Regions from separate parts of the Citricoccus sp. GCM10030269 genome, predicted to be linked through region 2. Evidence: riboswitches for the same ligand, from Rfam matches in the RefSeq annotation. Region 2 holds a riboswitch; each other region holds the start of a gene.

Region 1 (10,577 bases), on a different contig from region 2:
CCGTGGCCAGTGTCACCACCGGATCCAGGTAGATCGATCCCTTGCCGCCCGTGCGCAGCGTGGTGTCGTAGGAGCCGGCGTGATCCTCGGGCACGGCCAGGGCGTCGGGCAGGAAGAGCATGTCGAAGCAGCCGCGTTCCAGGGTCCGGGCCAGATCAGTGTAGAAGCCCGCGCTCAGCCAGTCTTGGCGGGAGAGCGGGTGTCGCCAGTTCTCCGAGTACTGGCTGGTGGGCGGGTTGACCATCGCCACCAGGTGCATGGTGTCAGTTGACGAGCGCATCGAATCCTTCCAGGAAGCCCAGCATGCCGCTGAGGATCAGCACGGCCGCCAGGACGGCCAGCACACCACCGGCCATGAAGCCGTCGGCGGGTGTGACGGTCACGGTCCGCCACGTGGTGCGGGGACTCAGCCCCAGACCTCGAGACTCCAGGGACTGGGCCATTCGTTCTCCCTTGCGCAGGGCCACCACGAGCAGGCCGAAGGCAGCCCGACCCAGGGCTCGGGGGTTGCGTGGCAGGGATCCGTCCGCACGCAGGGGCGCCCGCACCGCATGGGCCTGGCGGATGGTGCGCCATTCTCGCGGCATCTCCTGCAGCATCCGGTATCCGGCCAGGACGGCGTAGGTCACCCGCGGTCCGAGGCGGGCCTGCTGATGGAGGCTGTGCATCAGCTTCACCCCGTCCGTGGAGAGGGTGAACCCGATGGCCAGCACCCCGATCACCAGGGTGCGCAAGGCCAGAGAGCCGCCGACGGACAGTCCTTCGACGGTGACTCTCAGTGGTCCGGCGCTCCACAGCACCTCCCCGGGTCGACTCAGCGCGTTGACCAGCAACAGGCCCAGTCCGAAGGCGATGAACGGGATATGCAACAGGGCCAACGTGGTCGGGGCCACCCTGGTGGAGGCGGCCACGGCGGTCAGGGCGAGCAGATAGAGCACGGCCGGCGTCACCGGATCGAAGATGAAGACCAGCACGAGCGAGACCACGAACAACAACGCCAGCTTCACCGTGGGGTTCCGCCGGGCCAGCGGACTCTCGGGGGCCGCGCTCATGGTCGGTTCCTGGCGGGGGGTGCGGGCGCTGCGGGTGCTGCGGGCGCTCCGGGCTCCGATTCAACGGGCGGGGCGGGGACGGCGGCGTCGAGACGGTGCAAGACCTGCCGGACCTCGGTGTCCTCGAACTCTCCCAACAACCAGGTCAGCAGGGGCGGCAGCCTCAGGCCGGCGCGGGTGAGGATCTGGGTGTCGCGGAGCACCTGCAGGACAGGTCCGTCGGCGATGATGCGACCGTCCGCGATCACCAGGGCCCGGTCCGTGCTGGACGCCACGGTCCGCAGATCGTGGCTCGACAGCAGAACGGCTCGGTCCTCGGCCGCTCTGCGGAGAGCGGCCAGGGTGGCCAGGGCGTCCCTGCGGTCCAGACCGAAGGTGGGTTCGTCGGCCAGGAGGCTCGGGCGGTCATGGGCCAGCATGGCCGCCACGCTCAGACGACGCTTCTCACCCCCGGAGAGCCGGTGCGGACTCTGCTCGGCCAGGTGCGCCAAGCGGTGCTCGGTCAGCAACCGCTCTACGCGGTCGGCGGCGCCGTGACCCAGGCCGTGGCCGACTTCCTGCCGGACGGTATGGGCCACGAACTGGTGCTCGGGATTCTGGAACACCATGCCGGGGCGCGCCCCGGTGACCGTTCCCGCCGCCGGGGGCAGCAAGCCGGCCAGCGTCAGCAGCAGCGAGGACTTTCCCGCGCCGTTGGCTCCGAGCAGTGCCGTGATCTCGCCCGTGCGCAGCGCGAATGAGGCGCCTTTGATGAGCACGGGGCCGCGGCGTGCATCGCGGGCGACGTCCAGCCCCTCCGCCGAGAGGCCCGTGTCCCCGTCTGTGGGGGTGGTTTCCGTGGATCCGTCGGCCAGTTCACGTAGCGCGTCGCGCACTCGCGGCTCGTCCAACCCGCCGCCCCGGCCGGTGACCGCCTGCAACTCGGTCTCGAGCGGCAGCCAGCATCCGGCTCGATGCAGTCGCTCGGCCTCCGTGGCGAGCACCTCGGGTGTGGAGCCCTCGGCCAGGACGTGGCCGTCGTCGTCCAGCACGATGGCGCGCTGCGGCAGGGCGGCGATGCCGGCGGCGCCGGCGTAGTCGTCCAGTCGGTGCTCCACCAGCACCACGGCCGGATCATGGTCTCGAGTGGCCGCCTCGATCGCGTCGCGTACGGAGCTCACCCCGGCCGGGTCCAGCATGGAGGTGGGCTCATCCAGCAACAGCAGCTCCGGACCCGTGATCAGCGCTGCGGCCAGGGCGACGCGCTGAGACTCACCGCCGGAGAGCTCATCGGTGCGTCGGCCACGAAGCTCTAGCGCCCCCACCGAGGCGAGGGCACGGTCGATCCGCTCGGACATCTGTTCTGGCGGCACCGCGTGGTTCTCCAGGGGCAGAGCCAACTCCTGCTCCACGTCCGGCAGACACACTCCCGAGGACGGATCCTGGGACAGCGTGCCGATGAAGCGTGACAGTTCCACTACTGGGGTGTCATTGGTCAGTTGGCCCTTGACCATGACCGTGCCCGTCAGGGAGGCGGTCACGGAGTGCGGGATCACGCCGGAGATCACCTGCAACAGCGTCGACTTGCCGGAGCCCGAAGCCCCGAACACCACGAGGTGCTCGCCTGGGTCCAGGCTCACCGTGACCTCGCGCAGGATCGGCTTCTCCCGGCGCGGGACGAGGACGGAGACGTCCTCAAGCCGTAGGACGGGGCCGGCGTCGGGAACCTGGGGGTCAGCGTGCGTCACGGTGATCGGTCAAGCGGGCCTGTCCGATGGCGAAGTTGTCCACGACGCCGGTGCGGGCCAGGCCGTCGACGATGACCTTGGCCAGGAGTCCGCCGATGACCAGGCCCGAGATCACCTGGATGATCAACCGGATCATGAACAGGTCCTGGCCGTACCATCCCGAACGCAGTGCCGAGTAGAAGAACACCAGTCCCGCCCCGAGTAGCCCGGACAGGGCGTAGATGAGCCAGCTGTAGTTGCGGTAGCGCGTGAGCGCGAAGGGGATCTCGCTGCCGATGCCCTGGATGGCGGCGGCGACGAACAGCAGCGGTCCCACGGCCGAGCCGAGGAACACGACCTCGATCACGGAGGCCAGGACCTCGGCGATGACGCCGGCGAACGGCCGTTGGACGATCGCGATGGCGATGGGGGCGACCAGCAGCCAGCTGCCGGCCAGGAAATGTTCGGAGAGGTCTCCGGCCGGTCCCATGGCCAGCCGCAGTGCGGTCCAGGCCTGGACGAAGACCCAGTACAGGAAGCCGAAGACCACTCCCAGCACGACGAGCAGGACGAGATCCTTCAGGGCCCAGGAGGGGCGGGTGCGGGCAGTCGGGTGCCCGTGGACTGATGACATCACGGTTGGTCTCCTCCCGCTCAGCGCGCGCTGGGGCTGTTCAGGGACAGCGTCGCGTGCGTGGTGACGTGCTGGACCGTGCGGCCGGTCAACACCCAACCGGCGGCGATGGTCTCCAGCACTTGGGCGAGATCGCCGGACAACCGCGTGACGTAGTGATCGGACTCGACCTCGACCCCGGTGGAACGCGCATGGTCGATGGCCGCGTAGATGTCCCGCATGTGGTCGCCACCGGCGCGGGCCGTGCCAGCATCGGCGAGGGGGTACAGCGCCCAGTCGGCCACGCAGCTCACGCCCGCGGGCTCCAGGGTGGGGACCTCGGAGACGAGGGCCGCGCCGCCGTCGGGAATCTCGCACGTCACTCCGCCAGGGCAGCCGCGGGAGAGATGCACGGCGGCGGAGACGTGGGCCCCGGTGCAGGCGGCCGCCGCGATCACCTGGCTCACGTAGCGAAGCACGTCTTGTTCGGCACCGGAGACGTAGGTGCTGACGACGCCGGTGGTGACGTCCACACCGGTGGGATCGGCTTGGCCGAGGGCGTCCAGGATGATCTGGACGTAGTCGTCCGACATGACGGACAGGGTGAATCGTGCACCGACGCCGAACTCCTGAGGAGTGGGATCGAAAGCGGTGCTCTCGATGGCGGTGGGGATGGGTGTCTGCATGGTCGCGCCCTTCGTGGTGATTAACGGGGCACGGGAATTTCTTCGCTCAACGTCCCTGCGCTGGCATGATCCAGATCAGGTTCGACGGTCGAAACTTGAGAAGTTTCCTCTCAGCCCGGCTCACCGGACTCCCGTGTTGATACGGCAGTCTAGGGCATTCGTGAATCCGCCTTCACTACCGACTTTGCCTCCGGATTCATCAGGTCGGCCATCAGCTCGTCCGAGCGCCGCTGGCCTTCGAGGTCGCTCATCCCGCCGGTGATGAGCAGCTCGTCCGCCCCGGTGAAGGACATCAGTGAGTCGACCTCTGCCCTGACCTCCTCGGCGGTTCCATAGATCGAGGTGGCGAGGGAGTCCGTGACGCGCTGCCGTGCGCGCTCGGTGAGGCCGCCGTCGTCGAGCCGTGCCTTGATGTGGTCCACGGGCTCCAGCGGGCGGAACTCGCCCATGACGCGCGACTGCGCCAGGGCCCACGCTTCCGGCAGCAGCAGGTCACGAGCCGCCTCCCGAGTGTCCGCGACGGCCAGATTCGCCGAGACGATGACGTAGGGCTCGGGATACCACTGTGAGGGTCGGAACTCCTCCCGGTAACGAGCGATCCCCTCGTGCTCGGAGGCGCCCTCGTGCTGAGACACGCCGTCGCGCTGAGACACCGTCGGCCCGCCCACGACGACGGCCAGCCCCGCCTGGGCGGCCCACCTCAGTCCCTGCCCGGTCGCCAGGACGAACAGCGGCGTGGCGGCGTGGTTCCGCGGCCGGGCGGTGAAGGGCCCCGTTCCGTTGAGGAATCGCAACAGCTCGGCGAGGTCCTCGGGGAATTGCTTCGCGGCGTCCTTGTCCCGGCGCAGGGCGTGGCGCACGGCCGGAGTGAACCCCACGGAGCGTCCCAGACCCAGATCGATCCGTCCCGGAAACAGCGCCTCGAGAGTGGCCGTCTGTTCGGCCACCACCAACGGTTGGTGATTGGGCAGCATGACCCCTCCGGAGCCGACCCGGATGCGGTCCGTCCGTGCCGCGATCGCCGTCATCAGCAGCGTGGGAGTGGAACCGGCGATGCCCGGAACGCCATGGTGTTCAGCCACCCAGAAGCGGTGATAGCCGAGTCGTTCCGCGCGCTGGGCCCGCGCGATGACCCCTTCGAGCACCTCGGGCTCGGTGGCCTCGGTCAGGGAGTTGGCGCGGTCGAGGATGGACACGGTCGGGCGCGACTGGCCCAGTGGGCTCGGAGGGGTCACTGAAGCTGGTGCGTTCGGTGGGGTCGGAGGGGTCATGCCGGGGTTAACACCAACCGCTGCAGAAGTATTGCTTTCGCGGCACGACACCCCAGCCTGTTGCAATAGTGTGTGCAACACACTAACGTGTGGGTCATGAACGAAGAACTGGCGTCCTCTCTCGCGACGCATCGGCAGGAGCTGCGGCGCGGCACCCTCGTGGTGGCGTGCCTGGTGGCCTGCCGGACACCCCGTTATGGCTACGCGCTGCTGGAGTACCTCGCCGCGGTCGGGCTGGACGCCGAAGCCAACACCCTCTATCCCCTGCTGCGCCGCCTGGAAGGGCAGGGGTTGCTGAAGGCGGAGTGGAACACGGACGAATCCCGTCCGCGCAAGTACTACAGCCTCACCGAGGACGGAGCCACCATGGCCGACGAGCTTCGGGATGAATGGACACGACTCTCGGCCAGCATGGCCGCACTCTGGAAGGAACCCTCCTGATGAGCTCCCTGACCGCTCGATACATCGACCAGGTGGTCTCGCACCTGCCCGAGGGCCAGCGCGCTGACATCCAGCGCGAACTCTCGGCACTGATCTCGGACATGTTGGACGAACGTCTGGCCACCGGTACGGGTGCCGGCGCTGAACGGGAGGTCCTGGAAGAATTGGGAGATCCCTCCCAGTTGGCCGCGAAATACCGCAACACGCCGAACTACCTGATCGGTCCGGAACTCTATCCGGTCTACCTGCGGACCCTGCGATGGCTGATTCCCGTCGTGCTGCTGATCTCCCTGGTGGCCAACATCGTGGTGTACACCGCCACGGAGGCCGAAGCGGAGCTCGGCGCCATGATTGGCGCGGTCATCGGACCGATGATCAACGCCGTGTTCATCGCGCTGGGCGCTGTGACGGCGTTCTTCTGGGTGTTCGAACGGGTGGCCTCGCCACGAGATCGCGGGAAACTGGCGAAGGATGCTGGCCGGCGATGGAGTGTCGACGAGCTGGAGTTGGAGATCGTCAACGCCCGCGAGGCACGATCAGAGGCCGTGGTCAGCCTGGTGTTCGTCGCCTTCATGGCGCTGCTGCCGGTGATTCCCACTTCGTTCCTCTACGTGGGGCACCTGAACGATGGTGGATCGTTCCTCAACCCGGCGCTCTGGGCCTTCTGGCTACCCGCCTACTACGTATTGCTGGCCCTGGTGGCCGCCCTGGCGGTCTGGACCATCGTGCGCGGAGCTGTTTCTCGGGCCCAGATCGTGGCTCGAGTGGTACTGGATGTGGCTGCGGCGCTCTTCCTCACGATGGCCGTGATCACCCAGGAGATCATCGACCCGGCCATCGACTCCGGCATCATGCAGACCTCCGGTCTGACCGACTGGGTGGATGTGCTCTATCTGGTGGTGATCTGGCTCGTGGCGCTGTGGGATCTCTATGTCTGCTATCGGTACTGGCGGACCCTGGGGACCACCAAGGCAGCCACGCCGGGAAGTACGGTCACGAGTTCATAACAGAATGCTGTAGTGTGGATGCACTCACGGCGCGAATTGACCCCTCAGTTCGCGTTCAGGCGACCTTCAGGCCCCCATAAGGTTGCGGTTTGATAACAACCGTGTACCTTGGGGTAACGGTCCGATAACCCCCACGGAAGCTCGTGGGCGTCTGACGTCCCGAGGTTCCGGGGACCGCCGTGTGCACATCGACATCGAACAAGGTACGAACTGATGAACTATTCCACCCGTCATGACCGTCTCGCCGCCGAGAAGCTGAGCCGCCGCGCTCGCCGCCGTCGCTCCCTCGCCGTGGGGGCACTGGGCGTGACCGCTGCCGTGGGTGCCGCCGTGTCCGGCGTCGCTCCTGCTTCCGCCAACGATGGCGGCCAGTCCGCATCGACCTACCAGGACTGGAGCTACGAGGGCGAGTCAGCCGGCTCCGGCTCCACGTACTCCTCCGGTTACACGGGGTCGGCCGGCTATGCGTCGTCCTCCACGGACTATGCCGGCGATTCAGCCGCCTCGACCGCCTCCAACGAGACTGAGTACCAGCTCGCGTCCTACACCAGCGATGGTGGTTACGGCAGCGGGTGGCAGGCCGACGCCGCACAGTGGGCCGCCGCCACCGCCAGCGACTCCTCCAGCTACTACACCTACGGCGGCAACGGCCCGAACGGCTTCGACTGCTCCGGCTTCACCCAGAGCGCCTTCGCCCAGGCCGGCGTCGACATCCCGCGGACCACCTCGGCCCAGTACGCCGGCGCGAGCGAGTACGTGGGGCTGGACGACCTGCAGGTCGGTGACCTGGTGTTCTGGTCCAACAATGGATCGGCCTCGGGCATCTACCACGTGGCCGTCTACATCGGCGATGGCCAGATCGCCCACGCCCGCAACCCCTCGGTCGGTGTCACCATCACCGACGTGGACTACAGCCCTTACAACATGATGGGCACCGCGGCGCGGTACTGATCTGAGTCTCCCGTCGGCTCAGTCCAGGCCAAACGCACGACGCCGGCCCTCGCCCCTTCCGGGGGCGGGGGCCGACGTCGTGGTGGGGTGTTGTGGGGTTGTCGGTGGCCGTCAGGTCGCCTTGACTCAGCTCTGCGCCGAATCCCCGGCGCGGGAGAGTCCCTTCACCGCCGGACCTTCCAGCAGAGTGCCCTCCGCGGAGAAGCGGGAGCCGTGCAGTGGACAGTCCCATGATTGCTCCGCGCCGTTCCACCGGAGCACTCCGCCCATGTGAGGACAGACCGCGGACACCCGGCACGTGGTGCCGTCCACCGTGGAGACTCCCACGGGTCTGCCGTTCTGGCGGCCGACGAGTCCCTGGCCCTCCTCCGGGGGCTCGTCGGGCACGGTCTGCAGTTCGGCGGAGGCCCAACCGGCGGCCAAGTGGGCACCCACGGCGAGATTGTCTTTCAGTCCGGTCATCAGATCGGACGGTGTGGTCAAGCGGCGGCCGAGGGTCGTGGCCCAGGGCAGCTGACCGCCGAGCATCTCCCCACTGATGGCCAGGGCTGCGGCCACGGCATTGGTCATGCCCCATTTGTTGTAGCCGGTGGCCACATAGATGCCGCCCCCGCCGCGGGGCAGGGTGCCGAAGAACGGGATGAAGTTGGCCGAGCGATAGTCCTGGGCGGACCAGGAGTGGGTGCGCTGAACGCCGGGAAAGTGCATCTGGGTCCAGCGCTCAAGATCGTCGAACGCCGCGCGGGTGGATCCGTGGCGGCCCACCACGTGTCCATTGCCGCCGACCAGCAATAGCTCTTCGCCGTGGACCGGAACTGTGCGCAGTGAACGGTGCGGAGCGTCGGCGCTGAGGTACATGCCCTGGGGGATGGAGCCGTCCGGCTCGGGCCGCCGGTAGGCCTGAACGTAAGACCGCTGGGGGAGGAGCTTGGCGAAGTATCCGCCGCGGTCGAGGACGGGCGTGCCCGTGGCCAGCACCAGATGATCGGCACGGACGCTGCCGCGAGTGGTCTTCACGGAGAGAGGTGATCCGAGTCCGGCGCCGGTGACGCGGACTCCTTCGATCAGCGTCCCGCCGCGTTCGACGAACTCCTCTGTCAGGGCGCCCAGGACTTGCAGCGGATGGATCTGGGCCTGATTCTCCAGGGCGATCGCACCGGCGACCGGGAACGGCAACTCGGTCTCGTCGGTCCAGCTGACCGGCAGTTCTGCTGCTCGGGCGGCCTCCTGTTCTTTGCGGAGGGCGGCAGCACCCTGTTCGGTGAGGGCGTAGGTGTAGGCGGCACGTCGCTGGTAGGGAACGGACCGCTCGTCGAGCAGGCGGAGCAGCCACGCTTGGCCCTCACGGTTGCCGTCCACATAGGCCTGCAGCACCGTATCGGTTTGGTGGCGGCGGATCTGGGAGAGCGTGGTGCCCTGCAGCACGCTGACCTTCGCAGTGGTGTGCCCCGTGGTGACGGCGCCGACGGAGCGGGCCTCCAGCACGGCGACCTTCTGTCCGGAACGGGCCAACAGGACCGCGGTGACCAGGCCGGTGAGCCCGGCTCCGGCCACGACGGTGTCGAAGTGCCGGCCCTCCACCGACTCGCCCGGCTCTGCCGCAGCGGCTGCGGTGACCGGGTGCGTGTCCAACCAAAGCGACGTCATGGATCCGAAACCTCCCGTGCGCGGTCGAGTACTGCTGCCAGCCTGTGGTCTAGTGAGCCCCGCTGTCCAGATCCGGTGTCCGTCACCGGGATCAACTGAGGCGCTGAACGCGGGCCATCTCATCGGCACGGCGGGAGACGTCCGCATCCCGGGTGGTGAGTGTCTCCACCAGATGCTGGACGTGGCGTATCCGGGACTGCCAGGCTTCCCCCCGCTGTTCGCGTCGCGGCAGGTTCTCCAGCGCCTGGACCTCTCGCCACGCGGTGACCAAGCCCATCTCGTAGAGTCGCTGCTCGGCCTGCTCGGCCCGGCCGTCGGTGGGCGAGTCCAATCCCAGGACCGCCACCATGTCCAGCCGGGACAGATCCAGTCCGAGGGCCAGGGACTCCAGGTCGGCGCGCAAGGAGGCCAACTGGCGCCGTGAGGCGACGGTCCCCGCACGGCGGCGTCCGGCCTCAGCAACGGCCACCCCGAGGAGGATCAGGGTCTGCGCACCGGTCCAGACGCTGACCGCGACGATCCAGAAAAGGGCGCCCGGACTGACGTGGGACAGCTCCTGGTGGTTGTATTCCATGGCCCGTCCCAGATCACCGAGGTCGTAGGCGATGAGGTCGCCCACCGGGATGTCGAAGTCGTCCCGGCCGATCACGCGGGGTTCCGTGGCATTGAAATAATAGGCCCCCATGCGACTGTCCACCCCGGAACTGATCTCGCCGGTGAGGGTGTAACCGATGGCGTAGTTGCCGTCCGGCAACAGCCAGATCGGTAGGATGCCCTGGCCCCGGGCGACTTCTCCGGTCTCGGCATCGAGCACCTGCGGATACTGCTGCGCCACATCGTGCTTGAGCTTTCGCTGGGCCTCGAGCATCTCCCAGTAATCGATCCAGAGGCGCTCGTCATACTCGGGATGAGGCTGGTATTCGGCGTACTCGTCGATCGGCAGCAGGGCTACGGTCAACTCGAGTCGATCGGGAAGCAAAGCCGTGGTGTCGCTGAACTCGACCGAGCGTTGCATCCTGCTCCGGACGTACTGCAGGTCCAGGGTCTGGGCGTTCGAAGGTTCTCCCTCGAGGGGATCCTTGAGGTCGGGAATCCGCGCCGGGTCGCCGTACACCCGGAGCTCCGCCAGCGGTTGGTCCCCGGTGAGGGTCCGGCCATAGGCCGTGTTGGAGTCGGATTGCCCGACGGCGACCCAGCCGGCGG
Region 2 (10,577 bases):
CTCTTCCCAAGCCCTGGCCAGCTCTGCGGCAGCGTGCCGCGGGTGCTGCGCCGCGCAGATCCAGGACACGACGGCGGCTCCGTCCAGGCCCGCGGTGCGCAGGCCCGGCAGATCGTCCGGGACCACGCCGCCGATCGCGACGGCGGGCAGGTGGGTGGAGGCGGCGAGCCGCCCGATACGTTCTGCGCCGATGGGTTCTGGCGCGTCGGCCTTGGACACGGTGGTGCGCAGGGCGCCGATGCCGAGGTAGTCCACGCGGGCGTCGCTAGCCTCAGCGGCGGTGATCTGTTCCGGGGTGGCGGCACTGAGCCCGAGGACCGCGTCCGGGCCGATGAGCCGCCGCACATCCTCAACAGGCAGATCGTCTTGACCGACGTGCACTCCGTGGACGCGGGCGCCGCGGTTCCGGGCGGCGAGGTAGACGTCCACACGGTCATTGACCAGCAAGGTCACGTGTTGCGGGAGCACCTCGGACAGTGACTGCAGCAGGTCGACCTGCTGGCGGGCCGGGGTGTTTTTCTCTCGCAACTGCACCGTGGTGACCCCACCGGCGACGGCGGCCGCGACGGTGTCGACGAGTGTCCGCCCGGCGCCGTTGGCCTGGTCGGAATCGGTGACGAGGTAGATGGAGAGATCGATCGGGATCGGGTCATCCGCACCGATAGTCGCATTCATGCCGACCTCCCCGAGGAAGCGCTGGCGGTGTCCATCGTGATCCGGGCCCGTTCGGTGAGGTCCTCGGTGGTGATGGCGTCCAGCGCATCGAGGAAGGCGACAGCGAAAGAGCCCGGTCGCTCCCTCTGCTGGACTGCCAACTCGGCGGCCACCGCGAACACCGTGCATGCGGTCACGGTGGTGGAGAGCCGGTGTTGGTCGGTCGAGGCGAAAGCCGCGACGGCGGCGCCCAGCAGGCAGCCGGCTCCGGTGACCCGGGTGAGCAGTGGATGCCCGTTGTCGATGCGGACTACCGTCTCGCCATCGGTGACGACGTCCACGTCACCCGAGACGGCGACGACCGCACCAGTCCCGTGCGCCAGCTGCAGCGCGCTCGGCAAGGCCTCTTCGGCGCTGTCCGCGGAGTCGACGCCGCGGCCGCCCGCGCCCTCACCGGCCAGAGCCCGGATCTCGGAGGCGTTGCCGCGGATCACGGTGGGGCGGTGGTCCAACAGCTGGTGAGCCAGGGCGGTCCGAACCGGCAGGGCACCCACGGCGACGGGGTCCAGGACCCAGGGAGTGCCGGCGTCGTGGGCCGCGGCCGCTGCTTCCACCATGGCCTCACGCTGTTCGGCGTGCGGAGTGCCGAGATTGATGAGCACCGCGGAGGCGACGCGGGCGAAGGGGCCAGCCTCCGTGGGGACGTCCGTCATGGCAGGAGTGGCGCCGAGGGCGAGCAGGCCGTTGGCCACAAAGTTGACCGTGACGGGATTGGTCAGGCATTGGACCAGGGGCCGGCTGTCCCGAAGTCGGGGGAGCAGTTCCCGGGCGTGGTCGAGCAGTTCAGAGGGTGCAGAAAAATGCGTGCGCGTCATAGGCGCGACATCCCTTCGCTAGTACGAACTAGATCAGGTTCGACGGGTGTTCTCTCAGCCCCGGTGAGGGGCACCCCGTGTCACGTGGTGTGGTGGCTACTGTAGCGCAGCGTCCTCGGCTCGCTACTCCACAGCTAGAGATGGCAGCCACAGGACGATGTCCGGCACCGCGAACAGCAGGATCACCAAGGCGAGCTCGATGAGTACGAACGGCCACACGCCGCGGAAGACCTCACTGGAGCGCAGCCCGGACGTCCCGGCCACCACGAACACGTTGATGCCGACCGGGGGAGTCACCATGCCGATCTCGATCAGCTTGACGATCAGGATGCCCAACCAGACCCCGTCGAAGCCGAACTCCGTGGCCACGGGGTAGATCAGCGGGACCGTGATCACCAGGATGGAGATGGACTCCAGGGCCATGCCCATGGGGATCAGCAGCAGCAACAGCCCTGCCAAGATCGCCCACCCGGGAAGATCCGTGCCGGTGAGGGCGTCACTCAGGTTCTGCGGGACGCGGGCCACCACGAAGAACAGGGACAGCACGGCCGAACCGACGATGATGGCGAACACCATCGACGTGGTCTGAGCCGTCTCCTTGAGAGCCTCGACGAACTGCCGGCCCATGGTGCGTGCCCCGTCGCGGCGGAACTCCAGGACGAGCATCAGGGCGGCGGCGAGGGCACCGATCGCGGCCGACTCCGTGGGGGTGAAGATTCCCGAGTAGATGCCGCCCATGATGATGGCGAACAGGATGGCCAACCGGACCAGCCCGCGGTAGGGGAGTTCGCCCCACGGAATGCGGGAGGGAGCGTGCCGCTGTGCTGCTGCCGCCTCGAGCTCGGCGGGCAAGGTCCCGACGTCGGCGCTTCCGGTGGCGCTTCCGGCGCCGGCACCGCTTCCGGCGCCGGCACCGCTTCCGGTACCGCTTCCGGCGCCGGACGACGTCGTGGCATGGACCTTTGCTGGGGCGCCGGCCGTGATGGTCTGCATTCCGCGGGTCCGGAACTGGATGTAGACCATGTAGGCCAGGGCGGAGAGCACACCGGGTACGATGCCGGCGGCGAGCATCTGGGCAATCGATTCTCCGGAGAGGATTGCGTAGAGGACCAGGAACACGCTCGGCGGGATCATGGCCCCCAAGGTGCCGGCCATGGCCACCAGGGCGCCCGCCAGGCTCGGCGGATAGCCCGCCTTGCGCATCTCGGCGATAGACAAGCGGGACATGGTGGCCGCCGTGCCGATGCTCGAGCCCGAGACCGCGGCGAAGCCGGCACATGCGGCGACCGTGGAGATCCCGAGGCCACCCGGGAAGCGGACGAAGACCCGCCGCGCGACCTCGAACACCTGCCCCGCGATCCGGGCCTTCACTGCGAAGACGCCCATGAGGATGAACATGGGGATGATCGTCAAGGAGAAGTTGGACGTCTGCTCGAACGGCGCGGAGGCCAGCGTCCGCGTCACGAACACCTCGTCGCGCAGCAAAAAGAGGCCGACCGCGCCGGAGGTGGCCAAGGACAGCCAGACGGGCGTGCGGAATGCCAGCAGGATGATCAGCAGAACGATCACCAGCAGGACGATGACATCGTTGCTCATGACCGGTTCTCCTCGAGTGGTGCGCTTTCGTCGATCTGGTCGACCTGGACGGTCTCGTCGACCTCATCGGTTGTCTCGGTGGTGTCCTCTCCGAGTAGGGGTTCGCCGCGGATCAGGAGCACCACGTTGATGAGGGCCACCACTAGGAAGGCCACCAGGCCGATGACCACGAGCCAACGGGCCGGCCACAAGGGCCAGTCCACTAGGCCCTGCCGCAGTTCACCGGACTCGGTGCTTTCCACCGCCCGCTCGAACGTGGCGAGGACGAACCAGGCGGAGATCAGCACGCCGATGACCCAGGCAATGCCGATCAGTATCCGCGAGACCCGTGGGGGCAGGGCCTCGGTCAGCAGGTCCACGGCCACGTGCGCGTTGGTCACCCCGGCGTAGGCCAGCCCGAGGAAGACAGTGGCGACCAGAGCGGTCTCACTCATTTCCAGCAGACCGGGAACGGACCGACCGCCGGTGTTGCGCACGACGACGTCGATGACGATGGCGACCATGATCGCCAGAGTGGACAGGGAGGCCAGGGCGCCGAGCGGGACGGCAATCACCCTGGCGGCTCGCCGCAGGAATCCCGGCCTGCCGGCCGTGGGTGTGGAGTTCATGGAGGACCTTTCTCCAGCAGGTGTGGGCGCCGTAGTCGGCGCCCACACCTCAGGGGAGAGTGAAGGAATCAGGAGCGGTCGGAGCAGACCAGGGACGGGTCCTTCGGGGTCTCACCTTCGAAGGAGGCCATCTTCTCCTTGTAGGCCTCCAGGTATCCTTCGGGGTCCTCGAGACCGGCATCCTCGGCGTCGGAGATCCACTTCTCCTCCGGCTGGGTGCCCAGGGCCTCCTCCCAGCGCTCCGACTCGGCTTCGTCCCACTCCTCGATCTGACCGATGGTCTCGAGGACCGGGTCGCACTGCTCCAGGGTGATCTCCTCGAAGACGGTGGCGACGCCGCCCTCGTTGTACTCCGTGTTGACTTCGTCCACGATCTGCTTGAGGTCATCCGGCAGGGACTCGTAGGTATCAAGGTTCATCCACAGGCCGGTACTGGTGTACTGGCCGAGTCCCGGGTCCGTCCAGTTGGGCAGGATGTCTTTGAGCTGGAAGGACACCAACCCGTCCATGGGGAAGCCGGCCGCGTCGGCGACGCCGCGCTCCACGCCCTCGTAGGTCTCAGGGGCCGTCAGGGCGACATTGCTGCCGCCGGCTGCCTCGATGGCCATCTGGGTGTAAGGTCCGGCCATGCGCCAGCGCTTGCCGGCGATACCGTCCACCGACTCGATGGGTTCCTTACTCCCCAACAGCAGGCGTCCGGCTGGGTTGTGTCCGACCAGCTTGAAGCCGTTACTCTCCCAGAGGCTGGCGGCTCCCTCGTGCTCCGTGCTCAGCTCCCAGACGGCCTGAGTCATCGCCTGGTTGTTCTGCGTGAGGAAGGGAATGCTGACCACAGTGGTTTGCGGGAACAGCTGCGGGGCATAGTCGGCGATCGTCTGGCCGACGTCGGCGCGACCGTCCCGCACGCACTCGGGGATCTCGTCGGCGCTGCAGAGGGAGCCGGCGTAGGAGATGTCGAAGCTCAACCGTCCCTCTGAGCGGTCCTCGATCTCCTGCGTCCAATATTCCATGACGGCCTCGTCCACGCTGTCCGGGTTGGCCCAGGAGGCGACGGTTAGGGTGACCGATTCTTCTCCCTCACCGCCGCCGGAACCTCCGTCGCCGCCGGCACAGGCCGTCAGCAGTAGTCCGGTGGAGGCGAGGCCGGCGAGCGACGCCAGGAGTCGGCGGTTACGAGTGGTGCTTTGGGTGCGATGAGTCTGCATGACGGTGCTCCTTGAGACGGGATCCCGTGGATCGTTGATGACAGCCATGATTGTAGATGACAAGTGATCTATATCACCACAGGTAACGTGGGCCACAGACTTATATTCCCTAGTATGAACTGGATCACTGTCCTGTTCATTGTTCACCTCGACGCCGAAGGACTACATGAGCCGCACGAAGACCCACTCCCGCCGAGTCACCGCACTGGGAGGCCTGGCTGCCCTTGCGCTATTGACCGGTTGCGCGGACCAGTTCCGTGGGACCGCGACCGAACCCGAAGCGGGGCAGGAATCGTCCGCTGACGCGGCGAACGAGGCCGCCGTCGGTGACTCGCGGTTGGACGCCATCAAGGAGTCCGGGTCCCTGGCGGTCTGCACCACCGGTGACTACCCGCCGTTCACAGAGCAGGAGGAGGGGTCCGGCGAGTTCACCGGCATCGACGTGGACATGGCCCGAGACCTTGCCGAGACGCTCGGGGTGGAGGTCGAGTGGGTGAAGACCAGCTGGGAGACGCTGATGGAGGACTACCTGGCGAAGTGCGACATCGCCGTCGGGGGTATCTCGATGAACCCCGAGCGGGCCGAGCAGGTGTTCTTCACCGTCTCGACGCTGGAGGACGGCAAGACGCCGATCGCCCGCTGCGAGGACGTGGAGAAGTACCAGACGGTCGAGGACATCAACCAACCGGATGTTACGTCGATCTTCCCGAAGGGCGGCACCAACGAGAAGTTCGCCCGGGAGCACTACCCCGATGGTGACCTGCAGACTCATGACAACCTGACGATCTTCGATGAGATCGTGGCCGGCCGCGCCGATGTGATGACCACCGATCGCTCCGAGGTGCTCTACATCGACCACGAGTACGAGGAACTCTGCGCGGTGAATCCGGATGAGCCGTTCGACTACTTCCAGAAGGGCTACATGCTCCCGCAGGGCGACGTGGTCTTCAAGCACTACGTGAACCAGTGGCTGGACATCGCCATGAACGATGGCACTTATGACGAGATCGCCAAGCCCTGGATCGGCGATGTGGAATTGGCTCTGGAGGACTGATCCTGCTGGGCTGGCTGGGCTGGCTGAGCTGGCTGGGCCTGCTGAGTCCGCGAGGGCTCGCTGGGATGGGCTTCCCTGGGATGGACAGTGCAAGACCCCGGTCGTTGAACTCTATGCAGTCCGACGACCGGGGTCCTGTGTATGGGTGTCTTACAGACCCGTCTGGCTCACGCCATACTCAGCTTGCTCCGGCGTAAAGCCCTCGAAAACCAGCTGATCGACGAGGCCCTGGCGCGAGAACGCCGTGAAGTCGAGGTAGTTCGCGGCGGACTTGGCAGCCTGTTCATTCCAATCGACCTCGACGCGGTCAACCGCCCAGGTGGCGTCGGCAGCCGAGTAGTCCTCGAACTCCAGCTGTTCGATCAGGCCGGAGCGTGAGAAGGCAGTGAAGCTCAGGTAGTTGGCCGCGGCCCGCAGCGCGTTCTGCTGGCTCGGAGTCCCGGCTTCTTCTGCAGCCTTTTTCTCTTCTGCTGCACGGGCCTCTTCCGACGCCTTGGCCTCGGCTTCGGCCTTCTCGGCGGCCTCGGCTTCTTGTGATGCCTGGGCTTCTGCCTCAGCCTTCTCGGAAGCCTCCGCCTGCTTCGACGCCTGCGCGTCGGCCTCTGCGCGAGCGGATTCCTCTGCTTCCTCCTCGGCCTCGGCACTGGCGGACGCCTCGGCAGCCGGGCTGGTCTCCGCGGTTGCAGGAGAAGTTGTGCTCTGAGAGGGCGTGGCAGCTTCGGTCTCCGGGGTCTCCCCGCCACCAGTGGCGATGCCGACAATGACGAACAGCACCACGACGCCGGCCGGGATGGTGGCGCGCTTCTTCTTGTACCAGGGACGGGCAGCCTTGGCCGCGGCCTTGTGGTCCGACGGGGATCTGCCGCCGTAGTGCTGAGGGTTGTGGGGGAGTGATGACTGGTTCTTGGTCATGGCAAGGTCCTTCATGAGAATCGCTATGGGAAGCGATAGACGGTGAAGCGGTGCCGCGGAGGTGCCCACGGCGCCGTTTTCCGGATGCTGCCGGAACAGAGACCGATGGGAATGACCCGCGTCTCGGCGGGATCGGTCGTGGTCCAGAAGCTAAGGGTGGGGGCGGACACGATAAGGCTGCGTGGAACGACGACCGCAGGTCTAGTCGAACTTTTCGGGCACCCGGCACTGCCGCAGTTCAAATACTCGACGCCTCAGGATTAATTCGCGAGGCCAAGCCTGCGGTTCGAAGACCCCGAAAATCCGGGCGAGAACGACAGCGTGCATTAAGTACTGAATCCCGTCACCTGAAAATCGCCGCGCTTCTGAAGTGCCACCTCGGACTGCGACTGCGCTTCACCTGGAGAGGTAATTTATGGCGGGTTGGGCGCGCGAAGCTAGAAACCGGCTCGTCTTTTCAAACGATCACGAGGTGTATCGGTCGAGAGGTCGTTCGTCAGTCACAGTCTCCGAACATTTGCCTGGTGCTTGGATTACAGGCTTTTCGAGATGTCGTATTCCCAGGTCCATCCGCCTCCACCCATGAACCATGGGCGATGCGCGATCTCCCCCTTGGTATCGCTGACCTCTAGGATCACGCTACCCAATGCCTTCTCTGCAGGTCCGATCTCATAAGGGATTTGCTCGCTCTCATCGAGGCACATTTGCGTTGCCCCTGAGTCGATGGAGTTCATGGTCGTCCCATTGCTGTCGAATCCATGCCAATCAGTCTGGAATAGCAAGCTGGCAGGCGAAGCTCCTATCTGTTCAAACCCTTCACGCATTTCCTTCTTAGTTTCCACTTCGAGGTCGACTTGGAGGAAGTGATTTCCTGTGGCCGGGCCGTCCGCATACTCATTCGTGCAGGCGCCTGGTTTGATGTCGGTCACCTTGAACTGGACGATGTTTGGGGCTTCCGGATCTTCTGGGTTTGCCATTCCTGCGACTTCGCCCACCTCCTTGATGAGGTCTCCGCGGTCGTTCTCGTTCCGAGTGGGCGAAGGACTCGATGTGGGGGTCGCCGATGCGTCGGTGCTAGCCGGTTCGACGGTGAAATTGGTCGGTGTTGGTTGCTGTGACTGACCTCCGGAGCATGCGGTAAGCAGAGCAACCGAGCTGATAGCCATCGCCATCATTTTGGCGCGACGAGTTGAGTACATGAGAAACCCCTTTGGGACTGGTGATGACGCGAGACGGTGATGAAGTCGAACTCAATCCAACCAATGTGAGCGACAAGATAAGGCCATGTCCCATAGGTTCGAGGTGCCTACCGGAGACGGCACCTCTGGCGGTGAAGCCAAGGGCCAACTATCCGCCACAATAGACATCATGACAGCTTCACCGGACACCATCGTCCCCGCAGCCCAAGAACGTCATCCAGTTACGTTTGCGGAGTTGCTGGATCAATTGGTCTATTCGGGACTCAGTGAACAGGAACAGGGCCGTCGGTTTGAGCGACTGGCCAAGCGCTTCCTTGAGGTCGAGCCGAAGTACGCGGACCAGTTCTCAGACGTGTGGTTGTGGAACGAGTGGCCGGGCCGGAATGGCAAGGCCGATACTGGCGTCGACATTGTGGCCAAGGATCGATACACCGGTGAATTGATCGGCATCCAAGCTAAGTTCTATCCGCCGGAGAAGAAACTCCAGAAGGGACAGATCGACTCCTTCTTCACTCAGTTGGGCAAGGTCGACTTTGCCCAAGGCATGGTCGTCAATACTTCGATTGAGTGGTCTAAACATGCTGTCGATGCTCTGAGAGACCAATCAAAACCGGTTGTCACGCTGGGCATCAATGAGCTCACCGACTCGACGGTCGACTGGTCACGTTTCACCTTCGAGAATCCCGAGCAGTTGGTTCAGAGTCCCAAGAAGGAGCTCCGGAAGTACCAGCGTCAGGCTATTCAAGACGTCACCGACGGTTTCCGAGGCCACGATCGGGGTCGCCTCATCATGGCTTGTGGCACAGGAAAGACCTTCACTTCTCTGAAACTGGTGGAGGAAATGGTTCCCATTGGGGGCTCTGTGCTCTTTCTTGTTCCGTCCATTGCCCTGCTTCAGCAGACACTCAACGAATGGACGGCGCAGTCCGAGACGATAATCCGGGCCTTCGCGGTCTGTTCGGATGCCTCGGTCGGCAAGAACCTCAGCGAAGACGTCTCGGCAGTGGAGATCGGCTTTCCGGCCACCACAGACCCGGTGAAGCTAGCAAAACAGTCCAAGATCAGTACCGGGCAGGACGCCGTCACAGTGGTGTTCTCCACCTACCAGTCCATCGACGTCATCACTCAGGCTCAGCAGCTCGGCCTAGCAGAATTCGACCTGGTCATCAGCGACGAAGCTCACCGGACCACTGGCATCACCGAACCGGGACAGGACGGCTCGGCCTTCACGGCGGTCCACGATCCTTCCAAGGTCAAAGCGGCTAAGCGCCTCTACATGACGGCCACTCCTCGTCTCTACGTTCAGGAGGCCAAGGCGAAAGCCGCGCAGGACGACGTCACGGTCTACTCCATGGACGACGAGGAAACCTATGGACCAGAGTTCCACCGTCTCGGGTTCGGCAAGGCCGTCGAACAAGGGCACCTGACCGACTACAAGGTGCTCGTTTTGGCTGTCAATGAAGACGCCGTTTCGTCCTCATTCCAATCGTTGTTTGCCGAGGACTCAGGTCTGAAGTTGGATGACGCAGCCAGGATCGTGGGCTGCTGGAACGGGTTGTCCAAACGCAGCATCGATGGGCAGAGGCTGGACATTCAGGACACGAAGCCGATGAGCCGTGCGGTGGCCTTCGCACGCAACATCAAGGAGTCCAAGCGTCTGGCAGAACAATTCGAGACAATCGGGCGGCAGCTGCTGGCCAACCGGTCCGACGACGAGAAGCCCGGCCTGAAGATGGAGGCCGAACACGTTGACGGAACCCACTCCATGCTGGAACGCACGTCCAAGCTCGACTGGCTGAAAGAGACCACAGACGGCAACACGGTGCGGATCCTGTCCAACGCGAAATGCCTGTCCGAGGGCGTCGACGTTCCCACTTTGGATTCGGTCTTGTTCCTGAATCCCCGCAACTCTCAGGTAGACGTAGTCCAGTCCGTGGGACGAGTGATGCGCAAAGCCGAGGGTAAGGAATACGGGTACATCATTCTGCCGATCGCGGTACCCGCGGACCAAGACCCGGAGACCGCGCTGAACGACAACGCCCGATACAAGGTGGTCTGGGATGTGTTGCAGGCCCTTCGTGCCCATGATGACCGTTTTGAGGCGATGGTCAACAAGATCGACTTGGGTGCGTCCACGGATCGGCTGGACGTCATCACGGTCAATGACCCCTTCAATCCCGACGACGGCGGCGCGCCCGCCGAAGGCGAGGACGCCTCCCACCGTGGCCGCGCCGACGCACTGCTCCATCTGGCCAACGCTGCGGATTGGAAAGACGCGATCTACGCAAGGATGGTCCGCAAGGTGGGGGATCGCCGCTATTGGGAGGATTGGGCGGCGAGCGTCAAGGACATCGCCGACCGGCACATCAGCCGGATCCGCGGCATCCTGAACGGCGAGGACTCCCGACCGCGGGAGGAGTTCGCCGGATTCCTAACCGGGCTGCGCGGAAATCTGAATGAATCGATCACCGAGG
Region 3 (10,577 bases), 130 kb from region 2:
ACGTGGCCGGGCACCCAGAGTCCAGCCGAGGCCAGCTCATCCCGGACGGGGCCGGAGTCCAACAACTCGGCCGGGCCGCCGTCGTGGCTGATGCCCCCGCCGGGCTCGAGCACCACCAGCCGGTCCACGTGCTCGGCCCACACGCTCAGGCGGTGCTCCACGACGATCAGGGTCGCCCCGGTGCGCTCGATCAGAGCCTCGACGGCGTCCCGCACCTCGATCACGCCGGCCGGATCCAGGTTGGCCGTCGGTTCATCGAGCAGTACCAGCGGTGGCCGCATGGCCAGGATCCCTGCCAGAGCGAGTCGCTGCTTCTGCCCACCGGAGAGCTTCGAGGTGTCCCGGTCCAGGGAGATTCCCTCGTCGGCGCCGAGACCGACGGCGGACAGCGCGTCCCGGACCCGTTCCCAGATCTCCTCGCGCGGCACCTGCAGATTCTCGGCGCCGAACGCCACGTCGTCCCCCACCCGGGAGAGAATCACCTGCGTCTCCGGGTCCTGCTGCACCAGCCCGGCATGTCCACGCTGCTCCCGGGACGACACACCGTTGACGAGGAGCCGGCCGGTCTCCTCAGACTCGTCGGCAGGGTCCAGAACCCCGGCGAGCGCGTACAACAGCGTCGACTTGCCCGCACCGGAGGGACCGGCCAGCAGCACCTTCTGGCCCGCCGGCACCGTCAGATCCAGACCGGCGACGGCGGCGGCGGACCGACCAGCGTGCCGCCAACCCCAGCCCTCGGCGCGGACGGTCGCCCCGGACACCGTCCCGGATCCAGCACCGGAAACGGCCCCCGGACCAGCACCCGGGCCAGTCCCCGGTCGGGCCCGAGATTCAGCCCCTGGTCCAGCCTTGGCCAATGGTCAGGCCACCGACTCCTGATGCGCACGGCGGGACGCCAAGGCGGACAGCGCGCCGGTGGCGGCCAGCCCGCGGGTGGCCAGCCACGAGAGCAGACCGGCGATCAAGAGCCCGGACACCCCGACCAGAGCCACGTAGATCAGCTTCCAGTCCATCGTGTACTCGGGGAACCAGTTGAAGATGAAGGCGTCGTTGATCCCGCCGAACAGACCGGTGAGCAATCCGGCGAGCAGGGCCACCGGCAGCGTGAATCGGCGGTAGAGGAACAGCAGCAGGATCAGCTCGGCGCCGAGTCCCTGGACCAGTCCGGAGGCCAGCACGGTGAGCCCGAACTGGGAACCCAGCAGGGCCGAGACGGTGGCGGCGACGAGTTCGGTAAACAGGGCCGCTCCGGGCCGGCGGATGATGAGCCCGCCGAGCACGGCGGGGAACAGCCACAACCCCGCCACGAGTCCCGACGACGGCGGGAACGCCGCGAAGGCCGGGCTGAGGCCCGCGTAGGCCAGATTCCAGGCCCAGAAGATCACCCCGGAGGCCACGGCGATCACCGCGGCCACCACGATGTCCACGACGCGCCACGTGCGGCGATTCTGAGCGGTGGTGGTCCCCGTGGTGGCCCCCGTGCTGGTCGCCGTGTTGTGCGCCGTTGGCCGTCCCGGATCGGACGTACCGCCCGCGGTGGGTGAGCTTCCGGCCTCCGGCGAGCGGCCGGCGTCGGGAGTGGTGTGTTGGTGATTGGTCTGGGATGAGACCATGTTGTCCTCCTCAAGGTTCCAAGGAGGGGGATGAAACGGACTCCGCGGTTTCCACGGTTTCCGGTGAACCGGACCGGTGGACGGTGTTCTGAAGTTTCATCAGAGAACTCGACTTCCTTCGCCGGTGCTAGCCGGTGCAGGTTCGAGGGTCTGCGCTGCGCGCACTCTCAGCACCCGGAGGTGCTCCCCTGTCGTTCACAGTGTCCGTCCAGCATAATGCACCACAGAAGCGATCAACCCACCGAGCGGATAGGCTGGACGCGACCACACAGCCCAGCCGGGAGGACACCCCCATGAACAAGCTCACGGAACGCATCATCAGTACCGCGATCACCCTCATCGGTGGCTATGTCGGCACCAAGATCGTTGACTACACCTGGCGCAAGGCCACCGGGCACGACGCCCCCAAGGACGTCGACGACACCGAGAACAACATGTGGGGCGCCATCACCTTCGCCACCATCTCTGCCGGCATCACGGCACTGATCCGCGTGACCTCGCAGCGCGGCGCGAAGAAGGCCAGCAAGGCCATGGCCGCTCGCTCGCAGGCCAAGAAGGCCAAGATCGGCACCGGCGAGGTCTGAGAGTCAGTCCCGGTCCGAGGAATCGGTCGGGTCCGGGGTGGGCACCGTGCGCTCATCGGCTGAACTGACGGGCTTACCCTCGTCGTCCTGACGCGCGACCACGTCGGCCAGCTCGTCCACGTACAGGTACTCCGGCCTGAGGTGTTTGGTGCGGTAACCGGCTCGGCCCACCAAGTGTGCGGACACCGGTGCGGTGAGCATCTGCAGCACCCACGCCAGCAGCAGGACGGGGATCCACACCCACGCCCGCCACGCCAGGGCCACCGCCGTCAGCACGAGTAGCAGTCCCAGCACCTGGGGCTTGGTGCCGGCATGCATCCGGGACAATTGGTCGGGGAACCGGAACAGACCGATGCCCGCCACCGTGGACAACAGGGACCCGAGGACCAGCAGGACCGCAGCGAGGCCGTCGGCGATCACCGGCCACTCCGGCAGGCCGTTCAGCACATCACCCATGTTCGCTCGGCTCCTTCCGTGACTCCGCCACGAACCGGGAGATCGTCACGGATCCGATGAATCCGATCACCGAGGCCGCCACCACGAACATCACGTGGTCCGTGTGGTGGTTGACGGCCATGTCCACGCAGAGCGCCGAAGACACGGTGATCAGCAGCACGTCCGTGGCGATGGCCCGGTCCAGGATGGACGGCCCCCGGACGATCCGGTAGATCGCGGCCAACGCGCCCAGGCCGAGCAGCACGATGCAGACGATCCCGGCGATCTCGAGCATGGTCATCAGCGCGCCTCCCCTTCTGGTCCTTCTGAGCCGGCCGGGTCTGAGGTGGCTGGGTCTGAGCTGGTCGCATCCGAACCGGCCGCTTCGCTGTCCTTGACCAGCGCCAGATCGGCTTTGGTGCCAATGGCACGGATGACAGCGGCCTCCGTTTCAAGCGCCCGGGCTCGGAACAGCTCGACCTCCTCCATGCTCTCCATGTTGAGGCAGTGCAGGAACAGGGTCGACGTCGGCCGGTCCACATCGATCACCAGCGAACCGGGGACCAACGCCAGGGCGTGACCGGTGAGGGTGACGATGAGGTCATCGTGGCTGCGCAGCCGCACGGCCACCACCGCGTTGACGATCCCCGGACCACGAACAATGGCGTCCCGCGCCACCGAGACCGACGCGGTCACCACATGCCACAGGAACCGGACCGTGAAGACCAGGACGTACCAGAGGTTGATCCGGTCCGAGAAGCTCACCTTCGGCAGCCGATAGAACCACAACACCAGAAGCGAAACCCCGACGCCGGCCACCAGGACCCCTGGAGAGAAGTCCTGCCACAGTGCGCCCCACGTGAGCGTCAACCCCAACAGGATCACCCATTGGCTCCACCACTGGGCACGTTCTTCGGGTGCACCCTGGTCGGGCTGCGCGGCGGAGTGGTGCTGGCTGGAGTCGTGCTGGCTGGTGTCATGCCGGCGAGGGTCATGCTGATTGAGACTCATGGCCGCCCGCCTTCCGCTCCGCCGGCCGGTGCGCTGGCGGATTCGCCGCTGGGTTCGCTGGCCGGTTCGGTAACCTCGTGCTCGTGCCGGCGGGTACCGGCGTCGTGCCCTTCGCTGTCTCCTTCGAGAGGCTCCATCTTCCCGGGACCGGACTGGTCCCGTTCCGGGACATCGATGCCCTGCTCCTCCAGGCCGCCCACGTCCCTCAGAGCCTGGGCGGCCGCGTCCCGGCCCAGGACCGCCTCGATGTAGGGAGTGCGGGTGAGCATATCCGTGGAGGCGCGGTCGGAGAACGCATAGAGCGGACTGGCCAGTACCGTGAACGCCAGACCGAGCGTGACCAGACCGATGGTCGGATAGACCATGCCTCGCGCTGGCCCCTTGGCCAGCTTGGTCTTGACGGCGCGCCCGTCTCGCCGAGCCTCCGACTCCTCCAGCGCGATGGTCAGCTTGGCCGGAGGATGTTCCACGTCCTCCATCCGCCGCCAGAAGGCCCGCGCCCACACCCTGACCATCACCAGCAGGGTCAGCAGCGAGGTCACCACGGATGCCACCACCAGGGCCCAGGCCATCGTGGTGTCCGCCCCGACGCCGGCTTGGATGAGGCCGACCTTCGCCAGGAAACCGGAGAACGGTGGGATGCCGCCCAGGTTCATCGCCGGGATGAAGAACAGGACCGCGGCCAGCGGGGAGATCCGCGCCAGGCCACCGAGCCGGTCGATGTTGGCCGAACCGGCCCGTTGCTCGATGAGCCCGGTGACCAGGAACAGCGCCGTCTGCACGGTGATGTGGTGAACCACGTAGAAGATCGTGGCACCGAGTCCCAGGACGCTGGAGAGGGCCACCCCGAAGATCATGAAGCCGATGTGCGAGACGAGAGTGAAGGACAGAACACGTTTGATGTCGTTCTGTGCCAGGGCCCCGAGAATGCCGACGATCATCGTCAGCAGGGCCACCCACATCAGCACCGCGTTCACCCGGTCTCCCGGGAACAGCAGCGTCTCGGTCCGGATGATCGCGTAGACGCCCACCTTGGTCAGCAGTCCGGCGAACACGGCGGTCACCGGGGCGGGAGCGGTGGGATAGGAGTCCGGTAGCCAGAAGGACAGCGGGAAGACGGCGGCCTTGATGCCGAAACCGACCAGCAGCATCACGTGCAGAACCATCTGCACGTCCGGATCCAGTTGCGCCAGTTTCACCGCCAGGTCCGCCAAGTTCACCGTGCCGGTGGCCCCGTAGATCATGGCGATGGCGATCAGGAAGATCACCGAGGAGATGACCGAGACGACCACATAGGTCACCCCGGCCCGGACTCTCGGACCCGTCCCTCCCAAGGTCAACAGGACGTACGACGCCGTCAACAGGATTTCGAAGCCGACGTACAGGTTGAACAGGTCACCAGCGAGGAACGCATTGGAGACGCCCGCCACGAGGATGAGGAACGTCGGGTGGAAGATCGAGACCGGGCCGCCCTGGTCCTGATCGGTGATGCCCTGCGCGGAGGCGTAGACCAGAACCGCGAGCACGATGGCCGAGGAGATCACCAGCATCAGTGACGAGAAACGGTCGACCACCATGGTGATGCCCCACGGCGCCTCCCATCCCCCGAGGAACACGGCCACGGCCCCGGTGTCCCACGTGGTGGCCAGAAGCAGGCTCTCCAGAGACAGGGTCAGGGCAATGGTGCCGACAGTCACGGCGATCTGTGCCTTCGGCCGGCGCACCAGGACGAACGCCAACGCCGCGCCGAGGATCGGCAGCAGGACGGAGAGCGGAGCGAGGGAGACGATGTCGAGGGTCATCGCTGCCCGCCGTTCCGGGGGCCGTCGTCGGCTCCAGTTTCAGGGCCATCGTCGGGACGGGACCGCGGACTGCCGGCACGCTCGTCCTCATCCGGAAGGTGATCGTCGTGTCCTCGTGAGCCCACCGGTTGCTCGCCCTCTTCAGGTTCGGCCACAGCACTCGAACCCCGCTCGCCGCCGGCACCGGAGCTCGGAGTAGTGCCGGATCCAGTACCGCGGTCGCGGCGCTGGCGGGTCGTCGCCACACGAACGCTGCCCTGTCCGCGCTGACGGACGGCCGGGGACACGGCGGAGGGATCGACGGCGGTGGCATGCTCGTAGTCGGCGTTCGGATCCTCATGCTCGGTGAGGAACTCCGAGTGTTCCTCTTGCAGTTCGGCGTCCTCCTCGGCGTCGAAGGCGGGCCGTTCGGCCACTTTGACGTCCTCGGTGTCCACCAAGACCTCGTCCCGCCGGCCCACCTTCCAGGACCGGTAGATCATGCCGACCATGAAGGCGATGACCGCGAACGAGATGACGATCGAGGTCAGGATCATCGCTTGCGGCAGTGGGTCCGTGTAGTCGCTCGGGCTCACGCCGTCCTCCACCAACGGGGCCTGCCCCGGCGCACCCGCCATGACCAGAATCAGCAAGTTGGTGGCGTTCATGATCAGGATCATCCCGAACAGCACCCGGGTCAGGGTCCGTTCCAACAGCAGGTAGACCCCGCCGGCATACATGACGCCCGTCGTCAGCAGCATCACCACGTTCACGCTCATGAGGTCCCCGTCCCGGTCTCGATGCCAGCTCCAGCGTCAGTACCGGTGTCAGTACCGGACCCGGAGCCGGCGGTCTGCCGGGGTGCCGTGCCGGCGGACCGGGCCGCAGCCCTGCCCTGGGCTTCCCGACGGCGGCGGTCGGCCTCGACCTGCGCGGCCGACTCCGCTTCGGACCGGCGGTCCACCTCGGAACCGAGCGAGCGCAGCACGTCGATGACCAGACCCACCACGACCAGGTACACGCCGATATCGAAAATGCTCGCGGTGACGAACTTGACGTGGCCGAACAGCGGAAGGGTGGCCTCTAGAATCGCCGACTGGAACACCTCTCCGCCGAAGAACAACGGAACCACCCCGGTGATGGCTGCCACGGCCAACCCCGAGCCCAGCAGCACGCCGGCCGGGATGGGCATGGCCTGCTCGAGCTCATAACGGCCCCCGGCCAGGTAGCGGATCGTCAGGGCCAGACCGGCGATCAGGCCACCGGCGAACCCGCCACCGGGAGTGTTGTGTCCGGCCAGCAGCAGGTAGATGGACATCAGGATGATCACGTGGAAGATCAGCCGGGTGACCACCTCGAAGATGATGGACCGGCGTTCCGGGGCCACGGTGCGTCCGGCCACCAGCCACTGATCACGGTCCACGATCGCGAACTTCCGCACCGCTGCCAGTTCCCGTGTCTCCAGCGGTCCCCGGGCGGAGTACCGGCCCACGGATCCGGAGGCGACCTGATCCAGATTTCCCGATCGACGGTCACGCTGCTGGATGAAGATCAACGAGGCCACCCCGGTGGCGGCCGCGGCCAGCACCGTGATCTCACCGAAGGTGTCCCAGGCACGGATGTCCACCAACAGCACGTTGACGATGTTGCTGCCACCTCCGTCTTCGTAGGACAGTTGGGGCATCTCCAGGGAGATCGGCTCCGCCGTCCGTGAGGCCAGTGCGGTGATGGCCACCCAGACCATGACCAACCCGAACAGGGTGCCCAGCACTGCGTGCGCCCACCGGAACCCGGTCCGACGTCGGGTGTACCACCCGGCGGGCAGCACCCGGAGGCCCAGGACCATGGCCACCAGCACGATCGACTCCACCAGCAACTGCGTCAGGGCGAGATCGGGGGCTCCCTGGAGGGCGAACATGGCGGCCAGCCCATAGCCCGTCACGGAGACCAGCAGCACGGCCATGAACCGCTTCCGGGCCCAGATGGCCGCCAGTGTTCCCGTGATGATGGCTGCGCCGATGAGGACTTGGGCCACCGAATCCGCCCACACCCAGTTCGCCGAACCGAAGATCGCGGCGGCGAGGCCGGAGCCGCCGTCGTGCTCCTGGGGGAACACCAGCGCCAGGAGCGGCGACAGCAGGGCGACCGCCAAGATGATGAAGAGATAGAAGCTCAGCGAACCGCGCTGGGTGCGGCCCGTGACGCCCACGGCCACGTCGTCCAGGATGCGCAGCAGGAACCGGTAGATGCGTTGGGCGTCCACCCAGGCCGGAATGTTCTCCTGGAGCCGGCCCACCCTCGTCTTGGCAGCGTAGAGCGCGAGGCCGAGTGCGACGATCGCCAATGAAATCCCCAGGACCGGCGTGATGCCGTGCCACAGGGCCAGGTGCGCGGGCTTGCCTGCTGGCTCACCGGCTGACTCGAGTGGCGGCATGGATCCGCCGAACGCGACGGGCAGGGCGTCCATGATGGCGGGGACGAACGCACCGATCACGCAGGCCAGGGCCAGCAGCGCCGAGGGGCCCAGCGCGCCGATCGTGACCGGCCGGCGGAAGCGGGTGTCGTCGGCCTGGTGCGGAGCGGGGCGTGAGGCGGGGCGTGGAACGTCGTTCGTGCGGACGTCCTTGGCGGCAAAGGCGCCCCAGAGGAACCGGGCGGAGTAGGCCACCGTGAGAACGGAGCCGACCGCCACGCCGACGAGCGGGGCCCAGGCCCAGACCGTGGCCCACAGGCCCCCACCCGAACCGTGCTCCGCCCAGCTCAGGAGGGACTCGAGGACCGACTCCTTGGTCACGAAGCCGAACAGCGGCGGAATGCCCGCCATGGAGGCAGCACAGATCACCGCGGTGGTGAACAACCAAGGGTGATTGCGGCCCACGCCCGAGAGCTTGTTCAGGTCGCGGGTGCCGGCCTCATGGTCGATGATGCCCACCACCATGAACAGGGGGGCCTTGAACAGGGCGTGCGCCGCCAGCATGGCCAGTCCGGCCATCGCCGCATCCCGATGGCCCAGGCCATTGGCGACCAGCAGGAATCCGAGTTGGGAAACGGTCCCGTAGGCGAGGATCAGTTTGATGTCCGTCTGTCGCAACGCACGCCATCCGCCGACCAGCATCGTCCAGAGACCGACGCCCAGCACCAGAGCCTGCCACCAGCCCGACTCGGCGAATGCGGGGGCGAAGCGGGCCACCAGGTACACGCCGGCCTTCACCATGGCCGCGGCGTGCAGGTAGGCCGAGACAGGCGTCGGAGCGGACATGGCCGCCGGAAGCCAGAAGTGGAACGGCGCTTGCGCCGACTTGGTCAACGCGCCGATCAACACCAGCACGATCGCCCACTCCAGGAACGCGCCGGCGTCCGCGGCCATCAGCTCCGGGCCGCGGGCGACGATCTCGGAGAGCCGGTAGGTTCCGGACGCCTGGCCCAGCATCACCAGTCCGATCAGCATGGCGAGCCCACCGAAGGTGGTGACGATCAGCGCCTGGGTGGCGGAACGGCGAGCGAAGATGCGGTGTGCCGAGTACCCGATCAGCAGGAACGAGAGCACCGAGGTCAGTTCCCAGAACGTGTAGAGGATCAGCAGGTCGTCGGTGGTGACGAGGCCGAACATTGCGCCGGCGAAGGCGATCAGCTGGCCGCCGAAGGCGCCGTTGCGGGAATCGTGGGCGTTGAAGTAGCGAGCGCAGTAAGCCAGGACGAGGGCCCCCACGCCCAGCACGATGAGGCCCATGTACGCGGACAGGGCGTCCATCCGGAAGGAGAACTCGATACCGAGATCGGGAATCCACGAGGAGGACTGGACCAGGCCGCCGTCGAGGTTCTCCGGGGCGGCCGCGCCGGAGTTGACGGTGTTCTGGAGCTCCAGCACCCGCGGAAGCTGGAACACCAACCAGAAGAACCCGAGGGCCGGCACGGCGGCCAGGACGTAGAATCCGTTGCGGTCGAAGGCCCTGAAGATCAGCGGGGCGACCAGTGCCATTGCGAACAACGCAATGAGCACGGTCAGCACGAGGCAGCCTCCAGCTGTCGGGGCGGGGGATCCCTCCCATCATACCGGGGCGCGCTGACGGCGATCACCAGATCAGTCATTCGCCGTCACCGCTGCCACCTGGCTAGTGCCGGCTTTCTTTGGCTCTAATGCTGCGCGGTCTGGGCCGGGCGGGCCGGCTGGAGGTGGTCCTCCACTTTCGGGTCACGCACCCGGAAGAGCAGGGCCATGCCGGCGAGCAGGACGAGCAGAATGGCCGGGACCATGAACCGTGCGTCTCCGCTGAGGCCGATGGCCACGGAGATCAACGCCGGCGTCAGGAAGGACACCGCCCGTCCCGTGGTGGCGTAGAGCCCGTAGATCTCCCCCGCCTGCCCTTCCGTGGTCAACCTCCCCAGGAAGGATCGCGATGCGGACTGTACCGGTCCCACGAAGAAGCACAGGAGCAGACCGAAGATCCAGAAGGTGGTGGTGCCGTTGAGGAAGAACACGATGGCCGCCGCCGCGATCAGGCCGATGAGCGAACCCATGATGACCCGCTTGGGCCCCACCCGGTCGTCGATCCAGCCACCGGCGAAGGAGCCGACGGCGGCGACCACGTTCGCGGCGATGCCGAACAGCAGGATGTCCGCCGGGTCCACTCCGTAGACAGTGGTGCCCAGGATGGCTCCGTAGGCGAAGACGGCGGCCACGCCGTCGCGGAAGATCGCCGAGGCCGCGAGGAACCAGAACGTGTTGCGCTGTTGGCGCCACAGGCCCATGATCGTGCGCCACAGTCGGCGGTAGGACTCGATGATGCTGACCTTCTCGTTCTCGCCCGTGGCCCGGTGCTCCGGGATGCTGACGAAGAGCGGGATGGCGAAGAGCAGGAACCACAGTCCGGAGAACAGGGCCACCACGCGGATGTTCATCGCCTCGTCATTGGAGATGCCGAGCCAGTGCGTGTCCCCGGCGATGAAGCCGACGTAGAGGATCAGCAGCAGGAAGATCCCGCCCACGTATCCGGCGCCCCATCCGATGCCGGAGACTTTGCCGATCGTCTTGGGCGTGGCCACCTGCAACAGCATGGCGTTGTAGTTCACCCCGGCGAACTCGAAGGCCACGTTGCCCGCGGCGATGAGGACGACGCCCAGCAGCAGGAAGGCCTCATCCGGTTGGACGAAGA

What was found. A riboswitch is a leader RNA that binds a small molecule or an ion and turns the genes downstream of it on or off. The one in region 2 is predicted to bind thiamine pyrophosphate.
Region 1: it holds a riboswitch for thiamine pyrophosphate, as region 2 does, so the genes downstream of both, ACFQQD_RS04620 (YkoF family thiamine/hydroxymethylpyrimidine-binding protein) here and thiM (hydroxyethylthiazole kinase) in region 2, are expected to answer to the same signal.
Region 3: it holds a riboswitch for thiamine pyrophosphate, as region 2 does, so the genes downstream of both, ACFQQD_RS13875 (ECF transporter S component) here and thiM (hydroxyethylthiazole kinase) in region 2, are expected to answer to the same signal.

What each region holds. Positions count from the first base shown of each region.
Region 1 covers NZ_JBHTCV010000002.1:325,313-335,889, forward strand. Annotated here, with positions in the region: gene ACFQQD_RS04600 (NtaA/DmoA family FMN-dependent monooxygenase) at 1-280, opposite strand, end outside; gene ACFQQD_RS04605 (energy-coupling factor transporter transmembrane component T family protein) at 264-1,052, opposite strand; gene ACFQQD_RS04610 (ABC transporter ATP-binding protein) at 1,049-2,779, opposite strand; gene ACFQQD_RS04615 (ECF transporter S component) at 2,766-3,392, opposite strand; gene ACFQQD_RS04620 (YkoF family thiamine/hydroxymethylpyrimidine-binding protein) at 3,413-4,057, opposite strand; TPP riboswitch at 4,092-4,202, opposite strand; gene ACFQQD_RS04625 (MsnO8 family LLM class oxidoreductase) at 4,207-5,253, opposite strand; gene ACFQQD_RS04630 (PadR family transcriptional regulator) at 5,425-5,769, shown strand; gene ACFQQD_RS04635 (hypothetical protein) at 5,769-6,776, shown strand; gene ACFQQD_RS04640 (C40 family peptidase) at 6,990-7,727, shown strand; gene ACFQQD_RS04645 (FAD-dependent oxidoreductase) at 7,854-9,374, opposite strand; gene ACFQQD_RS04650 (hypothetical protein) at 9,466-10,577, opposite strand, start outside.
Region 2 covers NZ_JBHTCV010000006.1:51,577-62,153, forward strand. Annotated here, with positions in the region: gene thiE (thiamine phosphate synthase) at 1-675, opposite strand, end outside; gene thiM (hydroxyethylthiazole kinase) at 672-1,529, opposite strand; TPP riboswitch at 1,523-1,617, opposite strand; gene ACFQQD_RS13285 (TRAP transporter large permease) at 1,653-3,125, opposite strand; gene ACFQQD_RS13290 (TRAP transporter small permease) at 3,122-3,733, opposite strand; gene dctP (TRAP transporter substrate-binding protein DctP) at 3,802-4,938, opposite strand; gene ACFQQD_RS13300 (transporter substrate-binding domain-containing protein) at 5,105-5,992, shown strand; gene ACFQQD_RS13305 (Ltp family lipoprotein) at 6,143-6,904, opposite strand; gene ACFQQD_RS13310 (hypothetical protein) at 7,438-8,103, opposite strand; gene ACFQQD_RS13315 (DEAD/DEAH box helicase) at 8,273-10,577, shown strand, end outside.
Region 3 covers NZ_JBHTCV010000006.1:177,519-188,095, reverse strand. Annotated here, with positions in the region: gene ACFQQD_RS13880 (ABC transporter ATP-binding protein) at 1-761, opposite strand, end outside; gene ACFQQD_RS13875 (ECF transporter S component) at 861-1,613, opposite strand; TPP riboswitch at 1,710-1,813, opposite strand; gene ACFQQD_RS13870 (DUF4235 domain-containing protein) at 1,907-2,197, shown strand; gene mnhG (monovalent cation/H(+) antiporter subunit G) at 2,201-2,653, opposite strand; gene ACFQQD_RS13860 (monovalent cation/H+ antiporter complex subunit F) at 2,646-2,927, opposite strand; gene ACFQQD_RS13855 (Na+/H+ antiporter subunit E) at 2,933-3,643, opposite strand; gene ACFQQD_RS13850 (Na+/H+ antiporter subunit D) at 3,640-5,445, opposite strand; gene ACFQQD_RS13845 (Na(+)/H(+) antiporter subunit C) at 5,442-6,203, opposite strand; gene ACFQQD_RS13840 (Na+/H+ antiporter subunit A) at 6,200-9,433, opposite strand; gene ACFQQD_RS13835 (MFS transporter) at 9,559-10,577, opposite strand, start outside.